2 regions of the Mesorhizobium sp. M0437 genome follow, and region 2 is predicted to be linked to the other one. Evidence: predicted binding sites of a transcription regulator. Region 2 holds the regulator's gene; the other holds the start of a gene.
The links. Region 2 encodes PhoB, which activates phosphate uptake and scavenging genes when phosphate is short. Its sites were predicted from a motif close to TGTCATNNANCTGTCAT; they were not measured.
Positions count from the first base shown of each region.

Region 1: a site for PhoB is predicted at 14,574-14,590, ahead of NKI72_RS19090 (PhoX family protein). Genes of this name have one in related genera too.

Region 1 is NZ_JAMYRK010000029.1:19,966-35,690, forward strand. Features, by position in the region: gene dinD (DNA damage-inducible protein D) at 1-194, shown strand, start outside; gene lepA (translation elongation factor 4) at 289-2,094, opposite strand; gene NKI72_RS19025 (hypothetical protein) at 2,229-2,357, opposite strand; gene NKI72_RS19030 (pilus assembly protein TadG-related protein) at 2,308-3,339, shown strand; gene NKI72_RS19035 (DUF1223 domain-containing protein) at 3,524-4,240, shown strand; gene NKI72_RS19040 (hypothetical protein) at 4,319-4,633, shown strand; gene msrA (peptide-methionine (S)-S-oxide reductase MsrA) at 4,711-5,439, shown strand; gene NKI72_RS19050 (hypothetical protein) at 5,878-6,408, opposite strand; gene NKI72_RS19055 (hypothetical protein) at 6,314-6,637, opposite strand; gene NKI72_RS19060 (cytochrome d ubiquinol oxidase subunit II) at 6,740-7,744, opposite strand; gene NKI72_RS19065 (cytochrome ubiquinol oxidase subunit I) at 7,741-9,114, opposite strand; gene NKI72_RS19070 (ABC transporter ATP-binding protein) at 9,377-10,303, shown strand; gene NKI72_RS19075 (ABC transporter permease) at 10,318-11,079, shown strand; gene NKI72_RS19080 (MarR family winged helix-turn-helix transcriptional regulator) at 11,246-11,737, shown strand; gene NKI72_RS19085 (GNAT family N-acetyltransferase) at 11,734-12,414, shown strand; gene NKI72_RS19090 (PhoX family protein) at 12,516-14,507, opposite strand; gene NKI72_RS19095 (hypothetical protein) at 14,709-15,047, shown strand; gene NKI72_RS19100 (phosphatase PAP2 family protein) at 15,062-15,725, shown strand, end outside.
Region 2 is NZ_JAMYRK010000021.1:39,310-55,034, forward strand. Features, by position in the region: gene NKI72_RS15635 (response regulator) at 1-704, shown strand, start outside; gene NKI72_RS15640 (DUF1328 domain-containing protein) at 931-1,095, shown strand; gene NKI72_RS15645 (sensor histidine kinase) at 1,287-2,321, shown strand; gene NKI72_RS15650 (hypothetical protein) at 2,453-2,623, shown strand; gene NKI72_RS15655 (YMGG-like glycine zipper-containing protein) at 2,970-3,215, shown strand; gene NKI72_RS15660 (CHASE domain-containing protein) at 3,314-4,936, opposite strand; gene NKI72_RS15665 (ATP-binding cassette domain-containing protein) at 5,066-5,866, opposite strand; gene NKI72_RS15670 (sugar ABC transporter permease) at 5,882-7,246, opposite strand; gene xylF (D-xylose ABC transporter substrate-binding protein) at 7,388-8,428, opposite strand; gene NKI72_RS15680 (ROK family protein) at 8,714-9,958, shown strand; gene phoB (phosphate regulon transcriptional regulator PhoB) at 9,968-10,657, opposite strand; gene phoU (phosphate signaling complex protein PhoU) at 10,674-11,381, opposite strand; gene pstB (phosphate ABC transporter ATP-binding protein PstB) at 11,414-12,217, opposite strand; gene pstA (phosphate ABC transporter permease PstA) at 12,214-13,065, opposite strand; gene pstC (phosphate ABC transporter permease subunit PstC) at 13,069-14,058, opposite strand; gene pstS (phosphate ABC transporter substrate-binding protein PstS) at 14,118-15,179, opposite strand.

The sequences.
Region 1 (15,725 bases), on a different contig from region 2:
TACGTCGAGAGCAGACCAGAGGAAAGGACGCCGCCAACCGTATTCACTTCGATGTTGGCGCGAAGGTCCGCCAGACTATCCGCGAAATTGGCGGTGATATGCCAGAGACGCTACCGCCTGCGGAAGACATCAAAAAGGTCGAACGCCGCCTGAAGAGAGGCATCGGCACACAGAAGGGGATTACCGGCCGGTAGCTTTCTTCAGCCTGTCAACCGTCAACGCTGCCGACTTCGTCACTTTCTTCAACGCGCGGCCAAGGCTCCTGTCAAACAAGCGGGCGCAGCCCGCCTAATCGCCCATCTTCAGCGCCTGGATAAACGCCTCCTGCGGGATATCCACCTTGCCGAACTGGCGCATCCGCTTCTTGCCCTCTTTCTGCTTGTCGAGCAGCTTGCGCTTTCGTGAGACGTCGCCGCCGTAGCATTTTGCGGTGACGTCCTTGCGCAGCGCCGAGATGGTCTCGCGGGCGATGACCTTGCCGCCGATCGCGGCCTGGATCGGGATCTTGAACAGATGGTGCGGGATCAGCTCCTTCAGCTTCTCGCACATCTGGCGGCCGCGCTTTTCCGCCGCGGTGCGGTGGACCAGCATCGACAGCGCGTCGACCGGCTCTTCGTTGACCAGGATCGACATCTTGACCAGGTCGCCTTCCTTGTAGTCGGTCAAATGATAGTCGAACGAGGCGTAGCCCTTGGAGATCGACTTCAGCCGGTCGTAGAAGTCGAAGACCACCTCGTTGAGCGGCAGGTCGTAGATCAGCATGGCGCGTTTGCCGACATAGGAGAGGTCGGCCTGAATGCCGCGCCGGTCCTGGCAGAGCTTCAGGATGCCGCCGAGATAGTCGTCCGGGGTGAGGATGGTGGCGCGGATCCATGGCTCCTCGATGGCCGATATCTTGACCACGTCGGGCATGTCGGCCGGGTTGTGCAGTTCCTTGACCGAGCCGTCGTTCAACAGCAGGCGGTAGACGACGCTAGGCGCGGTGGCGATGAGGTCGAGATTGAACTCGCGCTCCAGCCGCTCCTGGATGATTTCGAGATGCAGCAGGCCGAGGAAGCCGCAGCGATAGCCGAAGCCGAGCGCGGCGCTGGTTTCCATTTCAAAGGAGAAGGACGCGTCGTTGAGGCGCAGCTTGCCGACAGCGGCGCGCAGATCCTCGAAATCGGCGGCGTCGACCGGGAACAGGCCGCAGAACACCACCGGCTGTGCCGGCTTGAAGCCGGGCAGGGCCTGTGCCGTCGGCCGCTTGTCCTCGGTGATGGTGTCGCCGACGCGGGTGTCGGCAACCTCCTTGATCGAGCCGGTGAAGAAACCGAACTCGCCGGGGCCGAGCTCGTCGACATTGATGCGGGCTGGCGTAAAGACGCCGGTGCGCTCGACCAGGTACCTGGCGCCGGTACCCATCATGCGGATGGTCTGGCCCTTTTTCAAGACGCCGTCGATGATGCGGACCAGCACGATGACGCCGAGATAGGCATCGTACCAGCTATCGACCAGCATCGCCTTCAGCGGGGCCGCGATGTCGCCCTCGCGCGGCGGCGGCAGATCGTTGACGATCGCTTCCAGCACGTCGGGAATGCCGAGCCCGGTCTTGGCCGAGATCAGTACGGCGTTGGAGGCGTCGATGCCGATCACCTCCTCGACCTGTTCGCGGATGCGCTCGGGCTCGGCGGCGGGCAGGTCGACCTTGTTCAGCACCACGACGATTTCGTGGTTGTTGTCGATCGCCTGGTAGACATTGGCCAGCGTCTGCGCCTCGACGCCTTGCGAGGCGTCGACGACCAGCAGCGAACCTTCGCAGGCGGCGAGCGAGCGCGACACTTCATAGGCGAAGTCGACATGGCCGGGCGTGTCGATCAGGTTGAGGATATAGTCCTGTCCATTGTTGGCGCGGTATTTCAGCCGCACCGTCTGCGCCTTGATGGTGATGCCGCGCTCGCGCTCGATGTCCATCGAGTCCAGCACCTGCTCCTTCATGTCGCGCAGCTCCAGCCCGCCGGTCGACTGGATCAGCCGGTCGGCAAGCGTGGATTTGCCATGGTCGATATGGGCAACGATGGAGAAGTTGCGGATGTTCTTGATCGGCGTGGTCATGCGGCGCGCTTTAGCAGGGGCACGGTACATCGGCAAGCGGCGGGACGCGGGTGCGGCGGCGGGGCGGCAAAGTCGTTAAACTTTGATCCATGAGATTAGAGCATAGTTTGCGCCCGGCGTGGTAGCCCACCGGTCTATCGCCGTTTCGGGGGGATCGGAATGCCGCCGTCAGCACGCAAATTTCTCAGATCGGTGAGCGGCTCGTTCGCGCCATTGCTCGCCATCTTGCTTATCCCGATGGTTGCCGCATTGGGTTTTTCCATCGACTATACCTCCGCGGTTTCAACCAGGGCATCGATGCAGAACGCCCTCGATGCAGCGTCGCTGTCGATCACGACGCTTGCGACGACCACGACGTTGGCGGACCGCCAGGTAAGCCTGCAGGACTCATATCTGGCCAATGGCGGGCAAGGCACGGCCAAGCTCGACAGCTTCGTCGTCGCCACCGACGGCGCCGCCAGCATCAAGGCTTCGGCCGGCTTTGCCATGCCGACGAATTTCATGCAGATCGCGAGGATCAACACGGTGCAGGTCGGCGTTGCGTCGGCAGTGACAAAGCGGCCGGCATTGGTGGAGGCCACGTTCAAGGTCGACAAGATCTCTGGCTGGTGGGACAAGACGGTGACGCTCTACGGCACCAAATTCGGGGACACGGTGGCCAACAAGCTGATGAGGATCTCCTACGCGTACAACAGGTTTGGCGATCCCAAAGGCTACGGGACGTCCTCTGTTTACACGATCAACGGAACGACGGAGACGCTGGTCCAGAAACAAGTATGCACGACCGTCACGGTGACCAGCTTCTATGGCTTGCCCACCGGCACAATCACTCAGATCAGCGGCACCAGGAAATACGCAACCACCTGCGTCAACACGATGTATCCCGCGACCGGCGCCGGTGCGGTGATCGATGTGAAGGACATGGATAACCTGTCTCTGGAGATGAAGATTCCGAATCCCAATCCTGGTCTTGGCGGCGGCTATCTGGCCTCGGGCACGAAAGAAACCCTGCGATCGGACGATCCGGCCACGTCCGACCGATTGTTCATCGACAAGGTCAAGACACTGGCCAATACGACTGTCGACATCTTTGAGGCCGTGCCGTGCGGCATCACCAGCAGTCAAGCGTGGGAAGATGGCGGATCACTTACCAACAACACCATAGACGATGCCGATTTTTCCTATTTTGTGACCGGCAAGTGCGCGTTCAACAAGCGGCCTTCGGAAACCGTGCTCACACAATAGGGGCGACTTGAGTGCCTACCTCCCCCTTGTGGGTCCTCAAGGGGGAGATCGGACATCGCCTCGGCCCTCGCCAATGCTCTAGGAACTCGGACTTCTCCTCAATCACGAAGCGGTGATGCTGTAACGAAGCGTGCGTCGGCGGCGAAGTGTGGACATGACACGATGTCTGCGCAGGAGAAATGCGATGCCCGGATCGACAGCGAAACGCAGCACAGCCCTGATGGGGCTCGCCGCGGCACTGTTTTCCGCGACTGTGCTGTCGGCAACCAGCGCGGCCGCCGGCGAGACGCTGACCGTCGTCGAGCTGTTCACCAGCCAGGGCTGCTCGTCCTGTCCGCCGGCCAACGCCAATCTGATCAAGGTCAAGGACCGGCCCGGCGTGCTGGCGCTGTCCTTCAACGTCACCTACTGGGACTATCTCGGCTGGAAGGACACATTCGGCAAAGAAGAATTCACGCAGCGCCAGGTCCGCTATGAACCGTCGCTCGGCCGTTCCGGCCCGTTCACGCCGCAAGTGGTGGTCAATGGCAGGGCCGATGCCGTCGGCGCCAGGCCGGGCGAGATCGAGCAGCTGATTTCGAGCGGCGGCCACGGTGACGGACCTTCGCTGTCGCTCGCCGGCGGAAAGGTCAGCATCGGCGCCGGTCCGGTGCCCGGCGGCAAGGCCGACGTCTGGCTGGTGCGTTACGGCAAGGGCATCGTCGACGTGCCGGTGGCGCGCGGCGAAAACACCGGCCGCACGCTGCCGCACGCCAACGGCGTGCATTCGCTGACCAGGCTGGGCAGTTGGACCGGCGACGCCACCGCACTGCCGCTGCCGGCGGCGACGGGCGGCCTCAGCACAGCGGTGCTGGTGCAGGTGCCGGGCGGCGGGCCGATCCTTGCTGCCGCTACGAACTAGAAACCCTGCCGAAATTTTCACAACGCGCAGCGGCGCCGCCGCATGCGATCAACCCTGCCAGAACCCTAGGAGATCATCATGACCAATCGTTTGACCAATCGCCCGACCCTGGCGGCACTCGCCTTCGCACTTTGCTCGACGGCGCTGTTCGCAGGAGGCGCGGCGCGGGCCGAAGATGCGATGAAGCCGGCGATGGCGACAAACGCCATGAAGCCGGCAACGGATGCCATGAAGCCGGCCGGCGCCATGGCCGCTGACGCGATGGCCACGACCGCGATGAGGGCGGGCGATCCGATGAAGGCCGACTGCATGAACAAGGCCGCCGCCGAGACGGACGCCATGAAGAAAGCCGAAGCGACCAAGGCCTGCGATGCCATGGCTCCGACCAAATAGGCGATGCGCACAGCAATGTGAGAGCCCGGCGGACCTATCCGTCGTATAATCCAAACCAGCATCATGGGAGATCAGACATGACCGGAGCCGTGAAACGATCGTCGATTTTCGCAAAAGCAGCACTTGCCGCGCTCATCCTCACGGCCGCCGCGGCCGTATTCTGGCAGACGCCGGCAGTCTCGGCCGAAGACGCGGTGGTGATCCCGCCGCCGGCAATGGACGAGAAGGCCACCGCCGGCATCGAAAAGGCGGTCTTCGCCGGCGGCTGCTTCTGGGGTGTGCAAGGCGTGTTCCAGCACATCAAGGGCGTCACCAGCGCCGTTTCCGGCTATGCCGGCGGCGACCAGGACACGGCCGTCTATGAAATGGTCGGCACCAGCCGGACGGGCCATGCCGAATCCGTCGAGATCACCTACGAGCCGTCCAAGGTGACCTACGGCCAGTTGCTGCAGGTATATTTCTCGGTCGCGCACAACCCGACGCAACTGAACTACCAGGGCCCGGACAGCGGCACCCAGTACCGTTCGACGATCTTTGCCGAAAACGACGCACAGAAAAAGATCGCCGAAAGCTACATCGCCCAGCTCGACAAGGCCAAGGTGTTTCCCAAGCCGATCGTGACGACGCTGGAGACCGGCAAGACCTTCTATCCGGCCGAGGACTATCACCAGGACTTTCTGACGCTCAACCCGACCTATCCCTATATCGTCTACAATGATCTGCCCAAGGTCGAGAATCTGAAGCGGCTGTTCCCCAACCTCTACAGTGAAAAGCCGGTGCTGGTGCTGGCCGCCAACAAGAGCTGAGCTTTTGCGGGGGGCCTGCTGATCTCCCCTCTTGAGGGGGAGATGGCCGGCAGGCCAGAGGGGGTCGGTTCGGTTGGCGCGACGCGGTCCGGCATATCGAGGAAGACGAAGTTGGCACTCCACGCGCGGCGACCCCCTCTGTCGCTTTCAGCGACATCTCCCCCTCAAGGGCAGGGCTATCGCAGATGGAACGCCGAGGCTTTCGCTCTACGACGTACCCCCACCCCTAACCCCTCCCCACAAGGGGGAGGGAGACTTCCGTTGGCGCTGACCTCGGCAAATTTGCCTGCCTTTCGGCGCCAAAAGGGGAAGTAAGGGCGCGCGGCAGCATTCCCTCCCCCTTGTGGGGAGGGTTAGGGTGGGGGTCCATCTTCGTAAGAATCCAAATGCGATAGCCCTGCCCTCAAGGGGGGAGATCAGCAGTTTCCGCGCTTCGCACTAGTCCCCCTTTTTCCAGGGCAGGCTCCAGCGCACCTTCTCCAGCGTCGCCTTTGCCTCGGCCGAGTCCGGGTCGGGTTCTGTCTCGCGATAATGCGCCGAGCCCTCAGGCGGGTAGGCAAGTGTGTTGTTGAGGGCGAATTTGTCGATCTGGCTGAAGTCGGGGAAAGGCAGGTTTTGCGCCTCGCGCCAAGCGCTGACCCTTTTCTCCGCGGCGATGCGTTTTTCGTCGTCGACCGGAAGGTCGGTGGCTCTGTATTCCAGTGACGAAGGGAAGGCGAACTGCGCGCCGGCATCATCCATGATGTTGATCATGGACAACAGGATGTCCTCGCGTATGGCTTGAAAATCGGCCACGTCGGCGGTTTTGACATAAGTGAACACGTCGATATCGAGCGAATAGGCGCCGAAGCCGGCAAAGCGCACGCGGCACGGCTCATCGATGACGCGCGGATGGGCAATCAGCAGCTTGCGCAGCTCGGCCAGGACGTAACGTAGCTGATCGGGCCTTAGCCTCGATACGGCCGTTATAAAGCGGGTACACGCCGTTTACGTCAGTGCCCGTCTGCTCGAACTTGATCTGGGCGCCGCCGCCGCGCCACTTCGTGTCCCACACGCCCGTCCAGTTGGCCGCGTCCTGGGCATGCGCCTGCGGCATGGCCGGCAGCAGGCCGGCAAGCGCGAGTGCGCCGATCAGCGCGACCGTCCGGATCAGCAAAAGCAGCAGCCGATCCTGTCCTGCCGCAGAAAAGGGGTTCATTCTGTTGCCCTTCTTCTTGCCGGCGATTCTGCTGGTCCGGCCAGAGAAGGTTATTCCGCTTGAAGATGAATATTCTGTTTCAGGCTGCGACGGCGATGCCGGTCAGTCATAGGTCAGATCCGTCGCCTTGCCGGCGAACACCCGGTAGGCAAAGAACGAATAGAAGATGATGATCGGCAGCACGACGACCGTCCCGACCAGGATGACGGCCAGGCTTTCGGGTGCCGAAGCAGCCTGCCAGATGGTCAGCCGGTCGGGCACCACGAAGGGGTAGAACGACCAGGCGAGGCCGGCAAAGCCGAGCGTGAAGATCGCGGCCAATGTCAGGAACGGGAGCAGCGCGTGGCGGTCGCCGGGTTTCGGCAGATGGAAGGTCTGGCGCCACAGCCACAGGAACAGCACTGCCGACAGGATCGGCAGCGGCGACAAATAGAGCATGGCCGGCCAGACGAACCATTTGTCGAAGATGCGCGCGCTGGCAAAGGGCGTGGCCAGCGATACCGCGACCATGCCGAGCGCGGTCAGCACCAGCGCCGTCCGCAGCCACAGCACCGCCTTCTTCTGCAGATCGCCTTCGGTCTTATAGATGACCCAGGCCGCGCCCATCGCCGCGTAGGCCGCGGCAAGGCAGAGCGCCACCAGCGCGCCGAAAGCGACGCCGCCGGGGCCGACGTCGAGGCCGAGCACATAGACGCCGAGCATATAACCTTGCGCCAGCGACGCGACGACCGAGCCGAGGAAAAAGATGCGGTTCCAGCGGTGCTTCCTGCCGGCCGGCACCTTGGCGCGGAAATCGAAGGCGACGCCGCGCAGGATCAAGCCGACCAGCAGCACGAAGACCGGAATGTAGAGCGCCGTCAGAATGGTGCCATGCGCCAATGGGAAGGCGACCAGCAGCAGGCCGACCGCCAGCACCAGCCAGGTCTCGTTAGCGTCCCAGAACGGGCCGATGGCGGCGATCATCGTATCCTGTTCGGTGTCTTCGGCTGCGGCGAACAGGATGCCGATGCCGAGATCGAAGCCGTCGAGGATGACGTAGATCAGGATAGCGAGGCCCATCAGCCCGGCGAAGATCAGAGGCAGCAGGGTCGGCCAGTCGACGCTCATGATGTTTCTCCTGGTTGCGCAACCGGCTGCGACAGCGGCCTGTTCATGACGCCCGGTAGCGGCGAGGTGTCACCATCCTTCGCCGCCTTCAATGCCAGATGCACCAACACGCCGAGATAGGCGATCAAGAGCAGCACGTAGAGGATGAGATAGACCGCGAGCGACAGCGCGACATGGCTGCCGGCGACCGGCCCGACAGCATCGGCGGTACGCAGCACGCCGGTGACCAGCCAGGGCTGGCGGCCGATCTCGGTGGTGTACCAGCCGGCCAGCGTCGCCAGCCAGCCGGACAGCGCCATCGGCACCATGACAAGCGCCAGCGGCTTGGGCAGGCCGTGGCGGCGCTTGAGGAAGAAGGCCGCCGACCAGGAGACGGCGAGCATCAGGAGGCCGGTGCCGACCATGATGCGAAAGCCCCAGAACACCGGAAATACGGGCGGATGGTTGCCGGCATAATCGTTCAGACCCGGCACGATGCCGCCGGCGCTGTGCCTGAGGATGAGGCTGGCGCCATCCGGAATGGTGAGCTCGAACCTGTTCTGCTTGGCCGCTTCATCGGGAAGAGCAAACAGCACCAACGGCACGTTGGGACCGGTGTTCCAGTTGGCTTCCATGGCGGCGATCTTCTGCGGCTGGTGTTCCAGCGTGTTGAGGCCGTGCTGGTCGCCGGCAAAGATCTGGATGGGAATCAGGATAGCGGCGGTGAAGACGCCGGTGCGCAGGGCCTTCCACATCGATTCCGAGCGATCGCCGTAGAGATAGCGCAGCGCCGACAGGCCGGCGATCAGGAACGAGACGGTCAGCCCCGAAGCAAGCAGCATATGAACGAGCCGGTAGGGCATGGACGGATTGAAGACAACGGCCCACCAGTCGGTGGCGTGCGCAACACGATTGCGCATCTCGAAACCGGCCGGTGTCTGCATCCACGAATTGAGCGCGATGATCCAGAAGGCGGACAAGGTGGTGCCGCCGGCCACCAGCACCGTCGCCAGCGTATGGACGCGGTTCGAGACGCGGCGGAAGCCGAACAGCATGATGCCGAGGAACGCCGCCTCGAGGAAGAAGGCGGTCAGGATTTCGTAGGCCAGCAGCGGGCCGGCAATGTTGCCGACCGTCTCCATATAGCCCGGCCAGTTGGTGCCGAACTGAAAACTCATGGTGACGCCGGAAACCACGCCCATGGCGAAGGACAGCGCGAATACCTTAACCCAGGTGAAATACGCGCGCATCCAGGCGGAATCGTTTGTCGCGTTGTAGCGGAGCTTGAAGAACAGCAGCACCCAGCCGAGCGCGATGGTGATCGCCGGGAACAGGATGTGGAACGAGATGTTCGCGCCGAACTGTATGCGCGACAGAATGAGCGGGTCCATGGCGGCTCCGGCTGCTGCTTGTTTGTTGAAGGATAGGCTTGATGCACCGGACGGTCAAAGCGGCGTCCCGCCGCGAGGCGGAACGCCGCAGTGCGGTTAATCTGCTTTTGCGTGGAATTTGGCTGGACGACCGGGCAGGTGTTGCCTATTCCGGCGAACCTCGATGTCCAGAACTGTCGGGAGCGCCATTGACATCCGGATTTGCGGACCGACATTCAGCGGATTAAATCAACAACTCTGTTTCAAGCAGTCGTTTTCAGCCATGCAGCCGATCATCTCGATTTCCGGGGTCACCAAGACCTACGCCACCGGCTTCAAGGCGCTGAAGGAGATCAATCTCGACATCGTGCGCGGCGAGATCTTTGCGCTGCTCGGGCCGAATGGCGCCGGCAAGACAACGCTGATCTCGATCGTCTGCGGCATCGTCAACCGCTCGTCGGGTTCCGTCACCGTCGACGGCCATGACATCAACCGCGACTACCGCGCCGCGCGCAGTCTGATCGGGCTGGTGCCGCAGGAACTGACCATCGACGCCTTCGAGAGCGTGTGGGCGACGGTCAACTACAGCCGCGGCCTGTTCGGCAAGCCGGCGGACAAGGCGTTCGTCGAAAAGGTGCTGCGCGACCTGTCGCTCTGGGACAAGAAGGACGCCAAGGCGATCACGCTGTCCGGCGGCATGAAGCGCCGGCTGATGATTGCCAAGGCGCTGTCGCACGAACCGCGCATCCTGTTCCTCGACGAACCGACGGCAGGCGTCGACGTCGAGCTGCGCCAGGACATGTGGGCGATGGTGCGCCGGCTGCGCGAAGACGGCGTCACCATCATCCTGACCACGCATTACATCGAAGAAGCCGAGGCGATGGCCGACCGCGTCGGCGTCATCAACCGCGGTGAGATCGTGCTGGTGGAGGACAAGGCCGAGCTGATGCGCAAGCTTGGCCGCAAACGGCTTGTGCTGGAACTGCGCAGTCCCCTGGCCACCGTTCCCGATGCTTTTTCGCACTACGCGCTGGAGCTTTCGCCGGATGGCGGACAGCTGACCTATACTTATGACAACCAGAGCGAACGGCCGGGCGTCGCCTCGCTGATCCGCGAGCTCGAGGCGGCCGGCATCCAGTTCCGCGACATCGATACGGAAAACAGCTCGCTCGAGGAGATCTTCGTCAACCTGGTGAGGAAACCGGCATGAACCTGCGCGCGGCCATGAATCTTCATGCGGTATGGGCGATCTATCGGGTGGAGATGGCGCGCGCCCTTCGCACTGTGCTGCAGAGCATCGTTTCGCCGGTGATTTCGACGTCGCTCTATTTCGTCGTCTTCGGTTCGGCCATCGGCTCGCGCATCACCGAGATCGACGGCATCAGCTACGGCGCCTTCATCGTACCGGGGCTGATCATGCTGTCGCTGCTGACGCAATCGATCTCCAACGCCTCTTTCGCCATCTATTTTCCGAAATTCGTCGGCTCGATCTACGAATTACTGTCCGCGCCGGTGTCCTATCTGGAGATCGTCATCGCCTATGTCGGGGGCGCGGCGACAAAGTCGATCGTGCTTGGCCTGATCATCCTGGCGACGGCCTCGCTGTTCGTGCCGCTGACGATCCAGCATCCGTTCTGGATGCTCGCCTTCCTGGTGCTGACGGCGGTGACCTTCAGCCTGTTCGGCTTTATCATCGGCATCTGGGCGAAGAGCTTCGAGCAGCTGCAGCTGGTGCCGCTGCTGATCATCACGCCGCTGACCTTCCTCGGCGGCAGCTTCTATTCGATCAACATGCTGCCCGGCATCTGGCGCACGGTGACGCTGTTCAACCCGGTGGTCTACCTGGTCAGTGGGTTCCGCTGGAGCTTCTACGGCAAGTCCGACGTTTCGGTCGGCGTCAGCCTCGGCATGACGGTGGTCTTCCTGCTCATCTGCATAACGATCGTCGCCTGGATCTTCAGGACCGGCTACCGGCTGCGCAACTGATCGAACGGGCCTCGTCCAGGCGAAGCAGCCTGACCGATCGACCTTTCCTTGCCGAAGGCGATAGGCCTGCGCCCGATGCCTGGAACCCGCGCTTGAATGCCTCGATCTTGCTTTTCATGCATTGTTATATATCATGTTATCGGTGTTCATGGGGATGAATTGGCCTATGGAAGACGTCATACGATCGCTTGGCTTTCTGTGCCTGGGCAGCAGGCTGAAGCGTATAGGCGAGCAACTGCAAGCGGAGGCGCAGCGCCTGCTCGACAGGCTGGATGTCCCGGTTCAGGCGAGCCAATACCCGCTGCTGGCCGCGCTCGACAGGCTGGGTCCGCTGTCGGTCGGGGAACTGGCGCAATCCCTTGGCATCGCGCAGCCAGGCGTAACGCGAAGCGTCTCGCTTCTGGCCGAATTGGGACTGCTCGAAGTCAGTCCGTCGACCGATGACCAGCGGCGCAGGATCGTCTCGCTTACTCGGGACGGCCGGCGGCTGGTCGATGTCGCAAAGCGCGACGTCTGGCCTTGCATCGAGAACGTGGTCGCGGATTTGTGCGCAGGTTTTTCGGGGCCGCTTCTTGAGCAGCTGGCTGCCATCGAGGACGGCCTCGCCGCTGCTCCTCTCGACCGTCGTGTAAATAAGCCTGAGGGTGCCGCGCAATGAGACATCTGCTCGACCGCCCTATCTGGAGCGCGCTTCAGACGCGACATCGGGCCTTCGCGGAGGGTGACAACCTCGCCATGCGATATCGGCCGTCGATCGTCCCTTTCGCCGCCACTGGCGCGGACGACCCGGAAAGCCTGCGGGCGCTCGAAAACCTTGTCTCCCCGGGCGAGAGTATGATCCTGCTTCAAGCGGACGCGATTGCTCTGCCCACGGGGCTTTCCGCGACTTCGACCGCAGCCGGGGTTCAGATGATCGCCGAGCAGCCATTGCAGATCGTCTCCGACCCGCGCGTGCATCGTCTGACCCGAGACGATGCTGCTGAGATGCTCGCCCTGGCATTGCTCACCAAGCCTGGCCCATTCACGCTCGAAGCCTTGAGCCTGGGCGATTTTTGGGGTGTGAAAATCGAGGGCAGGCTCGCGGCAATGGCCGGCGAGCGCATGAAGCAACCTGGCTATACCGAACTCAGCGGGGTGTGCTCACATCCGGAATTTCGCGGCGGTGGCCTAGGAAAGCTGCTGTCCCTATTAGTGGCAAACCGGATAGTGGCGCGCGGCGAAGTTCCCTATCTCCACGCCTATGCCAGCAACGCCGCGGCCATAGCGTTATACGAGTCCATCGGCTTCAGGTTGCGAAGCACAATGAATGTGGCCGTGGTTCAGCGCACCGAATGATTAGTCGGCGCATGATGCGCAGCATGGATGCATCCCGTATCGGAAGGAAGGATTTCGTACCGCCGAAATCCTTCCTTGAGACTGCAAGAGCTGGCTGCGTGTCAGACCGCGATCTTGCCGCCGCCTTGCCTGGTGATGGCAACGACCGCCGGGCGCACCGGCATGTCCGGCTTGAAGTCGGGCCAGCGCGTCGACAAATCCTCATAGTAGGACGGACGGCCGAAAGCCTCCCAGTCCTCGCCGCCGTCGCCCGGATGCTGGACCGCAACGAAGGCGGTCTGGTCGTCCGGCGCAAACAGGGGACCGCACATTTCGGCGCCGATCGGCACGCGGAAGAACAGCTTTGATGTCGCCCGTGCCGTCCCCTCCGTATCGACAGCCCACAGACCATCGGTGCGGCCGGTGGCTTTCGGGCCTTGGCCGTCGGTGGCGACCCAGAGGCGGCCAGCCGAATCTACCGTGCAATTGTCCGGCATGCCGAACCAGCCATTGGCGGTGGTTGCGGTCGAGAAGGTGGCGCCGACGTCGGCCACAGCGGGATCGCCGCATTTCAGCAGGATTTCCCACCTGCCCTTTGTCGCGGTGAAATCACCGCCGTCCTCGACGATCTCGATGATGTGGCCAAAGGCATTTTCGGCACGCGGGTTGGCGGCGTCGACCTGGTCGGCCTTGCGCTTCGAATTGTTGGTCAGCATGACATAGACCTTGCCGTTGGCGGCATTGGGCTGGATGTCTTCCGGGCGGTCCATCTTGGTGGCGCCGAGCAGGTCGGCGGCGCGGCGCGTCTCGATCAGCACATCGGCCTCGCCGGCAAAGCCGTTCTCCGCCGTCAGCGGCCCTTGGCCGAAGACGATCGGCAGCCATTCGACCGAACCGTCGTCGGCAAACTTGGCGACATGCAAGGTGCCGTCGTCGAGCAAATCCATGTTGGCGGCGCGGTTGTCCGGATCGAACTTGCCTGTGGTGACGAACTTATAGACATAGTCGAAGCGCTCGTCGTCGCCGAGATAGAAGACGACACGGCCATCCTGGGCGACGATCGATTCGGCGCCCTCATGCTTGAAGCGGCCCATCGCGGTGCGCTTCCTCGGCGCCGAAGTCGCATCCTGGACGTCGACCTCGACGATCCAGCCGAAGCGGTTCGGCTCGTTCGGCTCCTTGCCGATGTCGAAACGGTCGTAATGCGCTGCCCATTCATAGGCACCTTCGGGAATGCCGAGGCGCTTGTAATTGGCCGCCTCCTTGTGGCCCTGCGGCAGCTCGCCCGAGAAATAGCCGTGGATGTTCTCCTCGGCCATGACATAGGTGCCCCACGGCGTGACGCCGCCGGCGCAATTGTTGATGGTGCCGATGACCTTCGTGCCGGTCGGATCGGCGCTGGTCTTGACGCGGTCGTGGCCGGCGACCGGGCCGGAGAGCGCGATCTCGGTGTTGGAGGTGATGCGGCGGTTGAGCTTGCCGTCGCGAACGACCTGCCATTTGCCTGATACCTTGCGTATCTCGACGATAGTGCCGCCATGCGCGGCCATCTCGACATCGACTTGCTCCTTGCTGAGGGGCGCCTGCTTGGCTTTGCCATCGACGATGGTGACGAGGCCCGGAAACATCAGGTGCGGATTGGTGTATTCGTGATTGACGACCAGCAGGCCGTGCTCGGCCGAGCCGTCGATCGGGATATAACCGACATAGTCGTTGTTGTAGCCGAATTGTCTGGCCTGGGCTTCCGCCGACTGTTTTGTCGGATCGAATCCCGGCGAATCGGCGAACAGCGGATCGCCCCAGCGCAGCAGCACGTCGGCGTCATAGCCAGGTGCGACGTGATGCTTGTCGTCGATGCCGGCCTCGAGCTCGTCGAAAGCGAAGGCGGAGCCTTCGGCGGCGCGGGCGTTGTCGGCGGTGATCAGCGCCAGCGGGCTGACGGTAGCGGCTATGGCCGAGACGGCAAGCGAACCCTTGAGGAAGCCGCGGCGTGAGAACCGCGCGGCGATGATCTCACCCATGGTGCGGTTGTCGGTGGGATTGGCTCCTGGCCCATCGTTTTCCTCGAGCAGGCTGGTGCGGAAATGGGCGTCAGGGGTGCGATGTTCGGTCATAGGGCCTGCCTCTGGCTGGATGGATTGCTGGAGCGTGTTGCCTGGCCAATCCGGTATTACCGGCAGGTCACAGTTTGATGACATGCCGGCTAAATTGCCACCTGCGATTTCGTATCCAACATCGGCCCCGCTTGACCGCGACCGGCGCTTCGGAAACAAGAGCTGCGGCAGGCGGTAGGGACCGCATCGGGAGGAACAAAAGTGAGTTTCTGGGGACTTGGGCAGCTCTGCGTCTCGACGGTGATCTTCCTGCTGGCGGCGATGGCCGCAAAACAGTGGGGGCTGGCGCCGAGCCTCGGCAAGATCGTGCTGACGTTGGCGCTCTACTCGCTGGGCAATCTGATCATGCTGAGGCTGATCCGTGAATTCGGCATGTCGGTGTCGTTCAGCCTGTCGGCGGTGATCCAGCTGGTGTCGGTGAATGTGGTGGCGCTGGTCTTCTTCGGCGAACGCGTCAATGCCTTGCAGGCAACCGGCATCGTGCTTGCCATCGCAGCTGTGGCGCTGATCACGCTCGGGCCCTATCTGCAAAGGCTGTAACTGCGATCGGGCCGATGAAGAAGATTGCAAGCAGACTGCCCAACTGGCTGGAGTTCCCGGTTCTGCTGGCCGGGCTGGTCATTGCCGGCGGGCTGTGGGGGTTCGAGGAGCTGATGGAGCTGGCGCGGGCGACCACGCCGCATGCCTTCGACACCGAAATCCTGCTTGCCTTCCGCAAGGCCGGCCAGCCCGACAATCCGATCGGACCGGCGTGGCTGGAAGGGGCGATGCGCGACATCACCAGCCTCGGCAGCGCCAGCGTACTGCTGCTGATCACGGCAGCAATGATCGTCTATCTGCTCCTTATCCGCGGGCCAGGCGCGGCGCTTCTCATGTTCGTCGCGGTAGCGGGCGGCCAGCTCCTGTCAAGCGTGCTGAAATTCGACATCGACCGGCCGCGCCCCGATCTGGTCTCGCATCTCGCCGATGTGGCATCGCTTTCGTTTCCGAGCGGCCACGCCATGCTGTCGGCGGTGACGTATTTGACGCTGGGCAGCATGGCGGCGCGGGTTTTGCCCGGGCGCACAACGAAGATCTATGTACTCGGGCTGGCGGTGCTGACGACAGTGGTGGTCGGCATCAGCCGCATCTATCTCGGCGTCCACTGGCCGTCCGACGTATTGGCCGGCTGGTGCGCCGGCTTTGCCTGGGCGATGCTGTGCTGGCTTGCGGCACGGT
Region 2 (15,725 bases):
TGGTCGCCGCAATGCTCGAGGCCATCATTGCCGATGTCGACATCTTTCCGAACGCATCGAACGACCGCATCGCGCTCTACAAGGTCTTTGCCAAGCTCTTCACCTCAGTGGCCATTCGCGTTCCGCAGGAGCATGCCCAGTCGGCATGGGAACAGCGTGCCGCGGCCAATCTGAATGCAATTGCGCCTCGCCCCCGCCAAGCCTTTCTGCTGGTGGCGGTCGAAGGCTTCAGCGAAGACGAGGCGGCGGAGATTCTCGACGTCGACGAACAGGAATTCTCCGAACTCCTCGCGCAGGCGAGCAACGAGATCTCCCGTCAGGTGGCAACCGACGTGCTGATCATCGAGGATGAGCCGCTGATCGCCATGGACATCGAGGAAATGGTCGAAAGCCTCGGCCACCGCGTCGTCGGAACGGCGCGCACCCACGCCGAGGCGGTGGCGATGTTCGGCAAGGCGCGGCCAAAGATGGTGCTTGCCGATATCCAGCTTGCCGACGGAAGTTCGGGCATAGCGGCCGTGAATGAGATCCTGTCGTCGACCTCGGTACCGGTGATCTTCATCACCGCCTTTCCCGAGCGCCTGCTCACCGGCGAGCGGCCGGAACCGGCATTCCTGGTTACCAAGCCGTTCAATCCGGACATGGTCAAGGCTCTTATCAGCCAGGCCCTGTTCTTTGACCGGCACGCGAAAGCCGCGGCATGAAACAGCGGGCGGCCGAACTGCGGCCGCCGAGACAGCCGCTCCCCAGGATCAGAGGGGAGTGACGCCGGCTCAATTCACTGGCAACCAACTGGGGCAACCAACTGGACCTTTCCACACACCGCGGCAATTCGGGCCCTGAAGATTTTCAGCATCGTCTTTTTCGGAAAATGGTGGAACAAACGGAGGCGAATCACGTTTTCACCGCAGCATTGGAAGGAGATCGATCATGCTTTACTGGGCGCTCGTATTTCTCGTCGTGGCGATCATCGCCGGTGCGCTTGGTTTCGGCGGCATCGCTGGCACCTCGGCCGGCATAGCGCAGATATTGTTCTTCATCTTTCTCGCCTTCCTGATCATATCGCTTATTGCCGGCCTGATCAGACGAGCGTGAATGCCAAGCGGCCATTCAAGCGAACACTGGAAGCCGCACCCCTCAAACGGTTTCCAGCCACCGCCGGGCAGTGTCCTCCAACGGGATGCCGCTCGGCGGACCGCTTTTTAAGGTTTGATACGAACCTCCTCCTTTTGGAACCCATTTTTCCGCGAACCGTTCAGCCCGACATGGGTTGAGCAAATTGACCGATGCGTTCCAGAGTCGGAAAAATGAAAGACCGCGGCCAGAGTGATGAGATCATCGCTTTGCATCCCGCCGAAAGCGGGATGCAGCTTGGTCGGGCCCTTCTCCATGCACTGCACAATGCCGGGATTTCCGTCCTGTACCAGGATCGCGAGATGAAGACGGTGTGGGCGCGCAACATGCGCGCGCCCTGGACTTCCGATGCCTCCGACAACAACGGCATCTTGCCGCCGGCGCAGGCAGAGCGTATCGGCGCCGCCAAGCACGACGTCATCGTCTCCGGCAATCCTCAACATCTTGAGCTCAGTGTGCCGGCCGATGACGGCGCCCGCTGGTTTCAGGTGTGGATAGACGCCGACCGCAGCGAGACCGGCGCGGTGCAGGGCGTCGTGACCACCATGGTCGAAACAACCGAGCAGAAACGCCGGGAGCAGACGTTGAAGGCGCTGCTGCGCGAAGTCAGTCATCGCTCCAAGAACCTTTTGGCCATCATCCAGAGCATCGCCACCCAGACGGGCCGTTATTCCGGCAGCATTGACGATTTCCTGACGCGCTTCCGGGGCCGATTGCAGTCGCTGGCCTCCTCGCAGGATTTGGTTACGTCATCCAACTGGCGGGGAGCGGCGCTGCGCGAGCTGGTTTCCGGTCAGGTCGGCAGGTACGGCGCGGATCCCTTGCACAGCCTACGTTTCCGCGGCGCAAATCCATATCTCAACCCCAATGCCGCCTTGCACATCGGCTTGGCCATGCATGAGCTCGCCGTCAATTCGGTCAGCTATGGCGCACTGTCGCGCAGCGACGGTTTCGTCGAGGTGACGGCCGATCTGACGGCAGCTTCCGCTGGCGAGCCTGCGCTGTCGCTGACATGGGCCGAAGTGATCGGAGCCAACGACAATCAGCGCAGTGAGAAGCGTTTTGGCAGCGTCGCGCTCGAACGCGTCGTGCCCACTTCATTGAATGGAACGGCGACCCTTGAGATCACCGGGAACCGCCTCGAATACCGCCTTGTCGTTCCTCACGGTAATTTCGAGACGGATTAACGAGCGGCGGTCGCCGCGCGAAGGCTTGCTGCGCATCGCCATCTTTAACCGACTGTTCACCATAAAGTCCGATCCTGTGCGAACGTGCCGATCCGCCGGATTGAGTTTGGCACAAAGTGAAGGGATGGGCGTTGACGGCTGCAGACGTGAACAGACTGGAACAGGCCGCTCGCGTCTCGATGGGCGGTTTTCAGGATCCCGACGCGCCCGCAACGCCCGCGCCTCGTGCTTCGCCCCTGCGCTTCGCCGCCGTCGCGCTTATGGCCGCGATCGTCCTGACCGCCGCGTCCCAACTGATCTGAATCGAACTCGCCTCTGCTTGATCGCTTTGAAACCACTGCCCGAGTGCTCGGCCGTGCCCGTTCGCGGTCGCTGACCTGCAGGGCCAGGCCCAACATGTCGGCGCCAGATGCCTTGCCGTCGATCCGGCGCTCGAGAACGACCATGACAGGATCGTCTGGAACGTGCGCCCCAACGGCACGCTCGATGCGTCCTTGGAGATTTCCGGGTTCGTGGTAGCATCGAACGGCGCACGCCCCGAAAAAGACTATCTTAATCAACAATGAAATCGTGCGGGCAAAGGCCGTACTTTCATGCTAAATGGCGGCTGGAGCTTATTAAAGTGAGGACAAAAGTGAGGATGACTCCATGCGGAAGATGATTATTGCCATGGTTGCCGTGGTTGCGGTCAGCGGCTGCACCACCACGGAAGAGAACGTGGGTATCGGCACTGTGGGCGGCGCGCTCATTGGTGGCGCTGTCGGCGGCGGTAAGGGCGCTTTGATCGGCGCCGGCGCTGGTGCGATTGGCGGTCTGCTCGTTCGCCGGCTGCAAAATGGCTACTGCCAATACAGAGATCGTCACGGCCGGATTTACACAGCTCGCTGCAACTAGTTTCGAGCTCCAGGCGAACAGCAAACGCGGAGGCAGGCCACCTGTCTCCGCGTTTGCTCTTTAAAGCGCTGTTGCGATGCGGCCCACGAGACGGCGTTTCAGGCCGGCAGCGGAACCTTGATTTCCACGTTCAAGCCATCTTCGCGAAAATCGCGCCTGATTGTGCCACGCAATTCGCGCGTGACGTTGAGATCGATCAGTCTGGTGCCAAAACCACTCTTTGCCGGTCTCTCAAGCTTCTTCTGACCGGCCTCGCGCCAGTTGAGAGCCAATGTCCGGGTGCCGCTACGGGCTTCGAGCGACCAGTCGACCTTCAGCGCACCGACTGAATTGCCGGCTTCGCCATGCTTCAGCGCATTCGTCGCCAGTTCGTGAAAGACGAGGCCGAGTGCCTGCGTCGTCTTTTCATCGAGAAGAATCTGCGGTCCCGACAGCAGCCCTTCAGGAAGCTCGCTGCCGAACACCTGGCCTAGCTCGATGCGCAGCAGGTCGCCGAGATCGGCTTTCTGCCAGCGTGAGCGCGTCAGCATGTCCTGGGAAGCCGCCATCGCCTGCAGCCGGGCCGAGAAAGAAGCCGAGAATTCCTGGACGTCGGTGGTGTGCGATGCTGTCTGGCGCGCGATTGCCAGCACCCGCGTGATCGAGTTCTTGATGCGATGCTTCATCTCCTGCAGCATCAGGTCTTTTTCCAGCAGGCTCTTTTCGGTCGTTTCGTGAAGCAGCGAGACCGCCTCATAGGCCCGCTCCTGATAGCGGGCCACCAGCGCGATGGCGCCCGCAAGCAGCAGTCCGAACAATCCGAGCATCACCGGGATGGCGCGCGAGGAAGGTTGCGAGAAAGCACTTGTCGGCCTGAACAGGACGACCCACGGCCGGCCGGCGACGGTGACCTTGCGGGTGACCAGCAGCCTGTCGCCGAGGCTCGAAACAGGCGGCGTTTCCGATTGGAACAGCAGGTTGTCGCTGTCCACCGTGCCGTCATAGATCTCGGTGTTGACCGGCAGCAATGGTGCCCGGCTGAGCGCAGCCTGGAACAGATCACGGGCGCGGAAGGCCGCATAAAGGAAGCCGGCAGTCGAGGATCTCGTCGCGTTCACGGCGTCCGGCGCGGTTTCGACATTGAGCCGGACGAAGACGAGGAACCCGGTAAAGGTCTGCGCGGCACCCGTATCCTTGCCGAACTGCACGAGCCCGCTGGCGTGCTGCTGGTCGTCGGCCATCGCCTTTTCGATCGCCTCGCGCCGCGCCGGCCCGGTGAACATGTCGTAGCCGATGCTGGATTTGTTGGACGGATCCAGCGGTTCGAACAGCACGATGGGCGTACGCCACGGTAAGTTCGTGTCGGGATAGATCGGATGGCTTGCGCCGTGATCGTGCAGGATGTCGCGCTCGACCGCCGCCTCGTTGCCAGTTTTCGCCAGGCGGAGGAAACCGATGCCGCGCAGGCCGGCGAAATTATTGTCGACGTCGAGCGCGTTGAAGAAAGCCTTGAACTCGCCCTGCGAGATACCGCCATTGCGTGCGTCGAACAGCGCCCGGGTCGAACGCAGCAGCGACAGGTCCAGGTCGATGCGGCTTTCGATCCGGTTAAGCGCGTCGTCTGCCGTCGCCTCGAATTTAATGCGGGCCGCCTCCTGGGTGGCAAAATAGGCAAAACCCGCCATCGTCAGGCTGATCAGCGCGACGGCGATAAAAGCGACGGTCGGAAAAAGCTTCTTCAATTGCTGATACGTCCCGTGGACGGTTCGGCATCTTTATGGGCAAGTCCTGACGCCAACACAATGGCGAGGCCAAAGCATGGTGACGGCTGGCACATTTTGGCGGCGTGTGATTAGCCGGCTAATTCTCGTTCATGCGGCGATCTTCAGCGCGCCCGGCCCCGGAATGGCGCGGGGTGGGCACTTGCCGAGGATGATCATGCCGAGCACCTCGTCCTGGGTGACGTCGGTTGTGCGCGCCGTTCCGACAACCCGACCGTTCTTCATGACGCAGACACGGTCGGCAAGCTCGAACACGTCGTGAATATCATGGCTGATCAGGAAGATGCCGATGCCGTCGGCCTTGAGCTGCCTGACCAGTTCGCCGACCTGCGCCGTCTCTTGCGGCCCGAGTGCAGCCGTCGGCTCGTCCATGATCAGGATGCGAGCATTGAACAGGATGGCGCGGGCGATCGCCACCGACTGCCGCTGGCCGCCCGAAAGCTTTACCACCGGCTCCTTGAAGCGTTGGAAACGCGGATTGAGCCTGCCCATCACTTTGCGCGCCTCGGCCTCCATGGCGACGTCGTCGAGCGTTCCCCAGCCGGTCATCAGCTCGCGGCCGAGAAACAGGTTGGCGGCCGCATCGACATTGTCGGCCAGCGCCAGCGTCTGGTAGATCGTCTCGATGCCGTACTTCTTGGCGTCGCGGGGATTGGAGATCGAAGCCTCCTCGCCGTTGACCAAAATCTGGCCCGCATCGCGCTTGTAGGCGCCGGACAGGATTTTTATCAACGTCGATTTGCCGGCACCGTTGTGACCGAGCAAAGCCATCACCTCGCCCGGGAAAAGGTCGACAGAGGCATCGTCGACGGCGCGAATGCCGCCGAAAGCGATGGAGATGTTGCGCATGTCGATCAGCGGCGTGCCCGTGGGAGCGGTTTTGTCTGCCATGATCGTTCCTCCTCCCTACACACGTTTGCGATAGACGGTATCGAGCCACACCGCGAGCACCAGCACGGCGCCGACAACGATGCTCTGCAGCGGTGAATCGATGCCGAGCAGCACCATGCCGGACTGCAGCGACTGCATCAAAAGCGCGCCGAGCATGGCGCCGAGCACTGTGCCGGAGCCGCCGGCGAGCGACGTGCCGCCGATCACCGCCGCCGCGATGACCAGCAGCTCGTCCAACGTGCCCAGCGCATTGGTCGACGAGTTCTGCCTGGCTGACGAGATCGCCGCGGCGATCGTCGCCAGCACGCCCATGATCATGAACACCTTCATGGTCACCCAGCGCGTGTTGATACCGGCAAGGTTGGCTGCTTCCGGATTGCCGCCGATGGCGAAGACATAGCGGCCGAAACGGGTACGCTTGGCGATGAAGGTCATGATCAGCCCTACGGCTACAGCCATCAGCACGGGTATGGCGATGCCATGGGCGATGAACAGCCCGCCTTCGGGAACCGTTATATTGTTGGCCGCCGCATATCTGTTCACGATGCCGACCGGCCAAGGATAGGAATTGGCAAGCCATATGGCGCCCATGATGGCAGCGCAGGTGAGGACACCGAGGAACGTCTCGGCCCAGATCGGGCGCAACGGAAAGCGGAACCGCTTGCGCTGCACCCGCCCGTTGAGCAGCATGAACACAACCGCTAGGCACGCGACAATTCCGACGATCCAGCTCCATCGCGCGCCGATCGAACCCGCCGGCCCGCCCCCCATCAGCTGGAAAGTGGCATCAAGCGGCGCAATCGTCTGACCGCTGGCGACCCACCATGCGGCACCCCGCCAGACCAGAAGGCCGCCCAGCGTCACGATGAAGGCCGGCACCTCGAGATAAGCGATGATGTATCCCTGGAACGCTCCGATCAGAAGGCCAAGCGCCAGGCCGATGGCCAGTGCCAGGATCCAGATCCAGGGATTGCCTAATTGCAGACCGATCATTCGCACCAGGAAATGCACCTGCGCAAAGCCCATGACCACGCCGATCAGACCTTCGGCGGAACCGACCGACAGGTCGATATTGCGCATGACGATAACCAGCACCATTCCGGCGGCCATTATGGCCACGGCGGAAGTCTGCACCGACAGGTTCCAGAGATTGCGTGGCGTCAGGAAGGTCCGGCTGTCGAAGTCGAACGGATTGACGCCGAGCCGTACGCTGGAAATGACATGCAGGCCGACCCAGATGACCAGCAGCGCGCCGACCATGCCGAGCATGCGCGTGTCGAGTTCGGTTGCCTTGAGAAATCGGGCAACGATGCCGAGCTCGGATTCCCGTGCCCGGTCTGCCGTGCTGTCGACCGGCGTGTTGGACGTGGTGTCGGTCATGATGTTTCTCCCGCCGGGTTGCCGTCTGCCGCGGATGCCGGAAGCAGCCTAGAAGTTATCCGCCGGAAGCGGAAAAACAACTCTTGTTGAAAAACGCCGCGGCGAGCGGCCGCGGCGTTCGGACTTCTCGGAAACGTCGGCTCAGTTGCAGACTGCAACAGTGCCAGCCGTCACGCCGGCGCAGACCTCTTCTTTCTTGATCCAGCCGGCGTCGATGACGACGTTGAGGTTGTCCTTGGTGATGGCGACCGGGGTCAGGAACAGCGACTTGACGGTATTGCCGCCGGGCGTGGTGAAATCCTTCACGCCGGCAATGTCGGTCATCTGCTTGCCGTCGGCCAGCTGCGAGGCGATCTCGGCGGCATTCTTGCCGAGCTCGCGCGCATCCTTCCACACCGACACGGTCTGTGTGCCGAGCGCGATGCGGTTCAGCGCGGCGTGGTCGCCGTCCTGGCCCGAAACCGGAACCGATCCGGCCAGCCCTTGCGCTGTCAGCGCGGCGACGACGCCGCCGGCAGTGCCGTCATTGGCCGCGACCACGGCATCGACCTTGTTGTCGTTGGCGGTCAGGAACTGTTCCATGTTCTTCTGAGCGTTGGCCGGCAGCCAGCCGTCGGTATAGGCCTCGCCGACATTCTTGATCTTGCCGCTGTCTATTGCCGCCTTCAGCACCTCCATCGAACCGGCAAACAGGAAATCGGCATTCGGATCGGAACCCGAACCCTTGATGAAGACATAGTTGCCTTCCGGCTTCACCTTGAAGACTTCCCGGGCCTGCATGCGGCCGACTTCCTTGTTGTCGAAGGTCAGGTAAAAGACGTCCTTGTTCTCGATCAGCCGGTCGTAGCCGACAACCGGAATACCTTCGTCCAGCGCCTTTTGCACGGCCGGCCCGATGGCCGAGGCGTCCTGCGCCAGGATGATCAGTGCGTTGGCGCCCTGCGAGATCAGGCTCTCGACGTCGGTGAGCTGCTTGCCGGGGTTGGACTGTGCGTCGGCGGAAATATACTTGTCGCCTGCGGCCTCGATGGCCGCCTTCATTGCGGCCTCGTCGGTCTTCCAGCGCTCTTCCTGGAAGTTCGACCAGGAAACGCCGATGACCTTGTCTTTAGCCTGCGCCACCGACGCCAGCGCCAGCGTCATGGCGACACCCGCCAGAATGGCGGTCGTGAATTTCTTCATCATATCCTCCCTGCGCCGCGTACGGCGTGACCAATTGGCTCAAAGACCAGCTTAGAAGCTCTAATTTTTTCGAGCCTCGAAAAAATACTGGTCCGATCTCCGGCTGCTGTCAACATCGATTCTGATGGATTTTGATGACTCTGCGAGTTTTTTCGAGCGTCGGAATAAACGATGACAGCGCCACCTGCATCTGACACTATTTGCCTCATCCGACACTATTTGTCGGACATTACCGACGGCTTCCGGTTCATGAGCGGCCGCGGCAACCGGGAGGAAAGCAAAACAATGTCGGTCGGAATCCGCCATGACGATTTGCGCCGGCGCAACCGGGCGATGGTGATCTCGGCGGTGCGCCGGGCCGGCCAGCCATCGCGTACTGAGATCGCAGCTACCACCGGCCTCAGTCATTCGACCATATCGGCGATTTCTTCCGACCTGATACGGGAAGGCATCCTCGCCGAGAGCAAGCCAAGTGAGCCCGTTTCGTTGAAACGCGGTCGTCCGCAAGTCGGCCTCGCCCTCAACCCGGAAGCGGCGGCGGTGCTGACCGTGGTGTTGTCGCTGAATTTCCTTTCGGCCGCCATTATCGACTACACGGGACAGGTGGTCGCCGAGGAACAGCGCCGGCTGGACACGCTGACTATGCCGCGCGACGAGCTGATCCGTGAATGCATGGCCATCGTCCGGCGCCGGCTGCAGGATCCAGATCTTGACGTCCGCAGTGTCGCCCGCATCGCCCTGGCGATTCAGGGCATTACCGACTCCCCTGCACGCGCCATGCTGTGGTCGCCGATCACGCCGCAGACCGACATCGCCTTTGCCGACATGCTGGAGGACGAATTCGGCATCCCGGCAACGGTGGAGAACGACTGCAACATGATGGCGGTGGCTTTGCGCTGGCGCAATCCGGATCGCTATCGCGATGACTTCATCGCCATCCTGCTTTCGCATGGCATCGGCATGGGGCTGGTGCTGAAGGGCGAACTGTTCACCGGGACGCATTCCTCGGGCGGCGAATTTGGCCACATGATCCATCGTCCGGGCGGCGCGCTCTGCCGTTGCGGGCGGCGCGGCTGCATCGAGGCGTATGCCGGCAACTACGCCATCTGGCGCAACGCCAGGCAGATGAGCGAAGACAGCGAACCGGTCGCCGACGTCAGCGACGCCGACATGCGCGCACTGGCGGCCCGGGCGCGCGAGAAAGATGGGCCGGAACGCGAGGCCTACCGCAAGGCCGGCGAAGCGCTGGGTTTCGGTCTCGGCTCGCTGTTCGCGCTGATCGATCCGGCACCGGTCGCGATGGTCGGCGCCAGTGCCGCCGCCTTCGATCTGATCGAGCCGGCCTTGCGGAAGGCAATCGCCCAGACCGCCGGCGGCCAGCATTCAGGCTCGATCTCCTTCGATACAGAGCCGAACGAATTGCCTCTGATCCGCGAAGGCTGCGCGATGCGGGCGTTAAGCTTCGTCGACCAGGAGATTTTCGCGCCGGGCGCGCAAATGAGGCCCAGCGTCAGAAAGAACGTAGCCTGACCAGGCGGGTCAATCTTCCCTGATCGCATAGCCGGCGCCGCGGATGGTGCGGATGACATCCGGCATCCGGCCGTTGTTGACGGCTTTGCGCAGCCGCCCGACATGCACGTCGACGGTGCGTTCGTCGATGTAGATTGTCTCCCCCCAGACATTATCGAGTAACTGGCTGCGCGAGAAGACACGGCCCGGATGCCGCATCATGAACTCGAGCAGCCGGAATTCGGTCGGCCCGAGCCTGATTTCGCTCTTCTTGCGATAGACCCTGTGCGATTCGCGATCGAGCACGATGTCGCCGACCTTCAGCACGCTGGACAGCACTTCCGGCTTGGCGCGCCGCAGCAGCGCCTTGACCCTGGCCATGAATTCCGGTGTCGAAAACGGCTTGACCAGATAGTCGTCGGCGCCGGTCGAAAGACCGCGCACCCGGTCGCTCTCCTCGCCGCGCGCGGTCAGCATGATGATCGGCAGCCGCTCGGTTTCGGGGCGCACCCGCAACCGACGACAGAGCTCGATGCCGGAAACCGCTGGTATCATCCAGTCGAGCACCAAAAGGTCGGGCACATTCTCCTGCAAACGGATCTCGGCTTCGTCGCCGCGTGTCACCACCTCGACCTGGTAGCCTTCGGATTCGAGATTGTAGCGGAGCAGCACACCCAACGGCTCCTCGTCCTCCACCACCATTATGCGTGGTGCGATCATCGGCTGGGCACCCCCATCATGTCACCGGTGCGGACATTGTCGTTTCGTCCTGCTTCGGACGATTGACCGGCAATTGCTCGCCGGTCAGCACATAATACGCATTTTCGGCGATGTTGGTGACATGGTCGCCGATCCGCTCCAGATTCTTGGCGCAGAACAGCAGGTGCGTGCAAGCGGTGATGTTGCGCGGATCTTCCATCATGTAGGTCAACAGCTCGCGGAACACGGACGTGTATTTAACGTCGATGCGCTCGTCGGCGGCACGAAGCTTGGCCAACGCGGCCGCATCGCCTGCAGCATATTCCTCGATGACACCCTGCACCTGGATGAGAACCAGCTGCGCCATCGCGTCGATGGAATGCGACAGGTCCCGCGGCGTGGCGCTGAGGCCGACCGCACTCACGCGCTTGGCGATATTCTTGGCAAGGTCGCCGATGCGTTCGAGGTCGCCCGCCATGCGGATCGCTCCGACCACATGGCGAAGATCGTGGGCCATCGGCTGGCGTTTGGCGATCAGGGTGATGGCGCGGTCGTCCAGTTCGCGTTGACGCGCATCCATGATGGCGTCGTCGGAAACGACGCGTTGCGCCAGCACGTTGTCGGAATTCAACAGCGCCTTGGTTGCCCCGCCGACCATCGAACCGGCGAGGTCGGCCATGTCGCGGATCAGCTTGCTGATCTGCTCGAGATCCTCGTCGAAAGAAGCGACTGTGTGTTCGCCCATGGTCCTGTCCTCATATGCATGATCGGAACGGCTCAGCCGAAGCGGCCAGTGATGTAGTCCTGCGTGCGCTTCTCGCGGGGCGACGTGAATATCTTCTCGGTCCGGTCGAACTCGACCAGTTCACCCAGATACATGAACGCCGTCTGGCGCGACACGCGCGCCGCCTGCTGCATGTTGTGGGTGACGATGACGATCGTGTAGTCGGCTTGCAATTCGTCGATCAGTTCCTCGATCTTGGCAGTCGACAGCGGGTCGAGCGCCGAAGCCGGTTCGTCGAGCAGAATGACTTCCGGCTTCACCGCCACGGTGCGGGCGATACAGAGCCGCTGCTGCTGGCCGCCGGACAGGCTCAAGCCGCTGGCGTTGAGCTTGTCCTTGACCTCGCTCCACAGCGCGGCGCGCTTCAACGCCTGTTCGACGCGGCCGTCCATCTCGGACTTGCCGAGGTTCTCGTAGAGCCTGACGCCGAAGGCGATGTTCTCGTAGATCGACATCGGGAACGGCGTCGGCTTCTGGAACACCATGCCGATCTTGGTCCTGAGGAGGTTGAGATCCTGCGACCGGTCGAGAATGTTCTTGCCGTCGAGCAGCACCTGGCCCTCGGCCGTCTGTTTTGGGTAGAGCTCATAGATGCGGTTGAACACACGCAGCAGCGTCGATTTCCCGCAGCCCGAAGGGCCGATGAAGGCCGTGACGCTGCGCTCGGGCAGCGACAGGCTGATGTCCTTCAGCGCCTTGCTCTGGCCGTAGTAGAAGTTGAGGTTCTTGACCTCGATCTTCGTCTTCTCGGCGACCGTTTCGGCCATCGTCATGTCTGGGGACAACATCTGTGTCATCTGTCCTCTCTGCGTCCGGTAAGGCTGCGGGCGAGGATGCTCAAGCCCAGAACCGTCAGGGTGATTATGAGTGCGCCGGTCCACGCCAGTTGCTGCCATTCCTCGTAAGGGCTGAGAGCGAACTGGAAGATGGTCACCGGCAGGCTGGCCATCGGCGCGTTGATATTGCTGCTCCAGAACTGGTTGTTGAGCGCGGTGAAGAGCAGCGGCGCCGTCTCGCCGGAAATGCGTGCTATCGCCAGCAATATGCCGGTGACGATGCCGGACAATGCGGCGCGGTAGGCGACCGAACGGATCACCACCCAGCGTGGCGCGCCGATCGCGGCACCGGCTTCACGCAACGCGTTCGGCACCAGGTTGAGCATGTCTTCAGTGGTGCGCACGACCACCGGAATGACCAGGATGGCAAGCGCAACGGCGCCGGCAATGGCCGAGAAATGTCCCATTGGCCGCACCATCAGCTCATAGACAAACAAGCCTATGATGATCGACGGCGCCGACAACAGGATGTCGTTGATGAAGCGGACGACGGTGGTGATGCGCGAAAAGCGTCCATACTCGGCCATGTAGGTTCCCGCCAGCACGCCGATCGGCGTGCCGACGACAACGGCGATGATCGTCATCAGCAGGCTGCCCGTGATGGCATTGAGCAAGCCGCCGGCCTCGCCCGGTGGTGGCGTCATCTCGGTGAAGACCGCGAGCGAAAGCCCGGCTGTGCCCTTATAGACCAACGCGCCGAGAATGAGCGCCAGCCAGGCAAGCCCGATGCCGGCGGCGACGACGCAAAGCGCCATCATCACCGAATTCCTGGCTTTGCGGCGGCTGTGGAGCGATGAGGATGTCGACATCGGTCAGGCTCCCGTACGGGCGTCGATCCGCATCAGCATATAGCGGGCGGCGGCGAGGATCAGGAAGGTGATGACGAAGAGGATCAGGCCGAGCGAAACCAGCGAGGAGGTGTAGAGGTCGCCGTCGGCCTCGGTGAATTCATTGGCGATGGTCGCCGAGATCGTCGTGCCCGGCGCGAACAGGGAGGCACTGATGCGATGTGCGTTGCCGATGACGAAAGTCACCGCCATGGTTTCGCCGAGTGCCCGGCCGAGGCCAAGCATGACGCCGCCCATGATACCGATGCGGGTATAGGGAATGACCACGCGCCGGGTCACTTCCCAGGTCGTGCAACCGATGCCATAGGCCGATTCCTTCAGCACCGCCGGCACCGTATCGAAGACGTCCTTGGTGATCGAGGTGATGAAGGGCAGCACCATGATGGCGAGGATCAGCGCCGAGGTCAGAAGGCCGATGCCGTAAGGAGGGCCGGCGAAAAGGCTGGATAGTCCCGGCACGCCGTGGAAGATGTTGATGATGAAGGGCTGTATCGTCGTCTGCAGGAACGGCGCGAACACGAACAGGCCCCAGATGCCGTAGATGATCGAAGGAATGCCGGCCAACAGCTCGACCGCTATGCCGATAGGACGCCTGAGCGGGCGCGGGCAGAGCTCGGTGAGAAAGATTGCAATGCCGATGCCGATCGGAACCGCGATCAGGATGGCAATGGCCGCCGTCACCAGCGTGCCGTAGATCGGCGCCAGTGCGCCAAATTTTTCCGTAACGGGATTCCAGCTCTCAGTCGTCAGGAAAGAAAAACCGAACGACGACAGCGCCTGCCATGAGCCGGCAAACAGCGAGATGGCGACACCGCCGAGGATGACCAGCACAAGAATTGCGGAAGCGCGGGTGAGTCCGCGGAATATGGCATCTGTGAGCGCGAAGCGCCGCACCGTAGCTTCCCTGGCCCGGGCTGCTGCAGATGATGGCACGGCATCGGAAGCGATGGTCATTGGGTCCTCGCGATTAAAGGCAACAGGGAGGGCGCCATCGACGCCCTCCCTGGAGGAGATTACATAGCCGAGTAGAGCGGCTTGCCGTCGTCGCCGACGACTTCCTTGGCCCACATGGCCTTGACGCTCTCAACCACCTTGTCGGGCATCGGAACGTAGTCCAGCTCGCCGGCCATCTCGTCGCCCTTGTCGTATGCCCAGGCGAAGAATTTGAGCGCTTCGCCGGTGGTCGCGGCATCATCCGGCTTCTTGTAGAGCAGGATCCACGTTGCCGCCGTCATCGGCCAGGACTCGGCGCCCGGCTCGTTGGCGAGGATGACGCCATAGCCCGGCTGCGAGCTCCAGTCGGCATTGGCCGCTGCCGCCGAGAACCCCGCCGCGGTGGGCTCGACCTTCTTGCCGTCCTTGTTGATCATATCGGTGTGGGTGAGCTTGTTCTGCTTGGCGTAGGCATATTCGACATAACCGATCGCGCCGCCGGTCTGGGAGACGTTGTTGGCAACGCCCTCATTGCCCTTGGCGCCGATGCCGACCGGCCATTCCACGGCCTTGTCGACGCCGACCTTTTCTTTCCAGACCGCGCTGACGTCGCCGAGGTAATAGGTGAAGTTGAACGTCGTGCCCGAACCATCGGAACGGTGAACGACCGCGATCGCCTGCGAAGGCAGCTTGACGTCGGGATTGAGCTTCTTGATCGCTTCGTCATCCCAGCTCGTGATCTTGCCGAGGAAGATGTCGGCCAGCGTCGGGCCGTCGAGAACCAACTCGCCCGGCTTGATGCCTTCGAGATTGACGACGGGAACGATGCCGCCCATCACCATCGGGAACTGAGCCAGTCCGGTCGCTTCAAGCTCGTCGCCCTTGAGCGGCGCATCCGAAGCGCCGAAGGTAACGGTCTTGGCCTTGATCTGCTTGATGCCGCCGCCGGAACCGATCGACTGGTAGTTAAGGCCAACGCCGGTGTCTTTCTTGTAGGTGTCGGCCCACTTCGCATAGATCGGGTAGGGGAAGGTGGCGCCGGCGCCGGAGATGTCCGCGGCGAGCGCGGCGGACAGGGTGAGGGTGGTCGTCGCCGCAGCCATTGCAATCGCAACGGCCGCCGAGCGGATGAAATGTCTCATGTGGCCTGCTCCTGTTCGGAATATGGTCTCTCGGCGCCATTCCTCCGGCGCCCGCTGAGGCCAATAGCCCCCGATTATTACAGTCGCATGACAGTTTCATGTCGCTCCGGTAACGACGTCCAGCCGGGTTAAGAAGGAGCGGCCGCGGGCTTTTGTCGGCATGGGCCGCGGTTTGCCGCTGGAATCAGCAGCTTGCGTGAATTCCGGCCGGCATCGTCTGCTCGGCGATCGCAGCCACCGGCTTTAAAAGAAAAAAGCCGGACGGGAGCGCGTTGCATGCAGCCAGAACGTGTCATGGCCGCGCCATCGCCGAAACAGGTCCGTTGGGGTAAATCTGACCCTGTTTCTTGCCGGCGGTCGCTGCTCCCGCCCGTAACTGGAGGAGCGGAACTTCGAATATCCCATTGTCGCCACTGAGCGCGGCTTTGGTATGGTGCGATCGCACCATGGCCTTACGCTGGAAGCGTTGACGAATCGCAAGGTTCTAACTCGCGCTGGACCTCCATCCGCGCCCGACCCGGCGCTCGATCTTCGAGCAACGCCTTC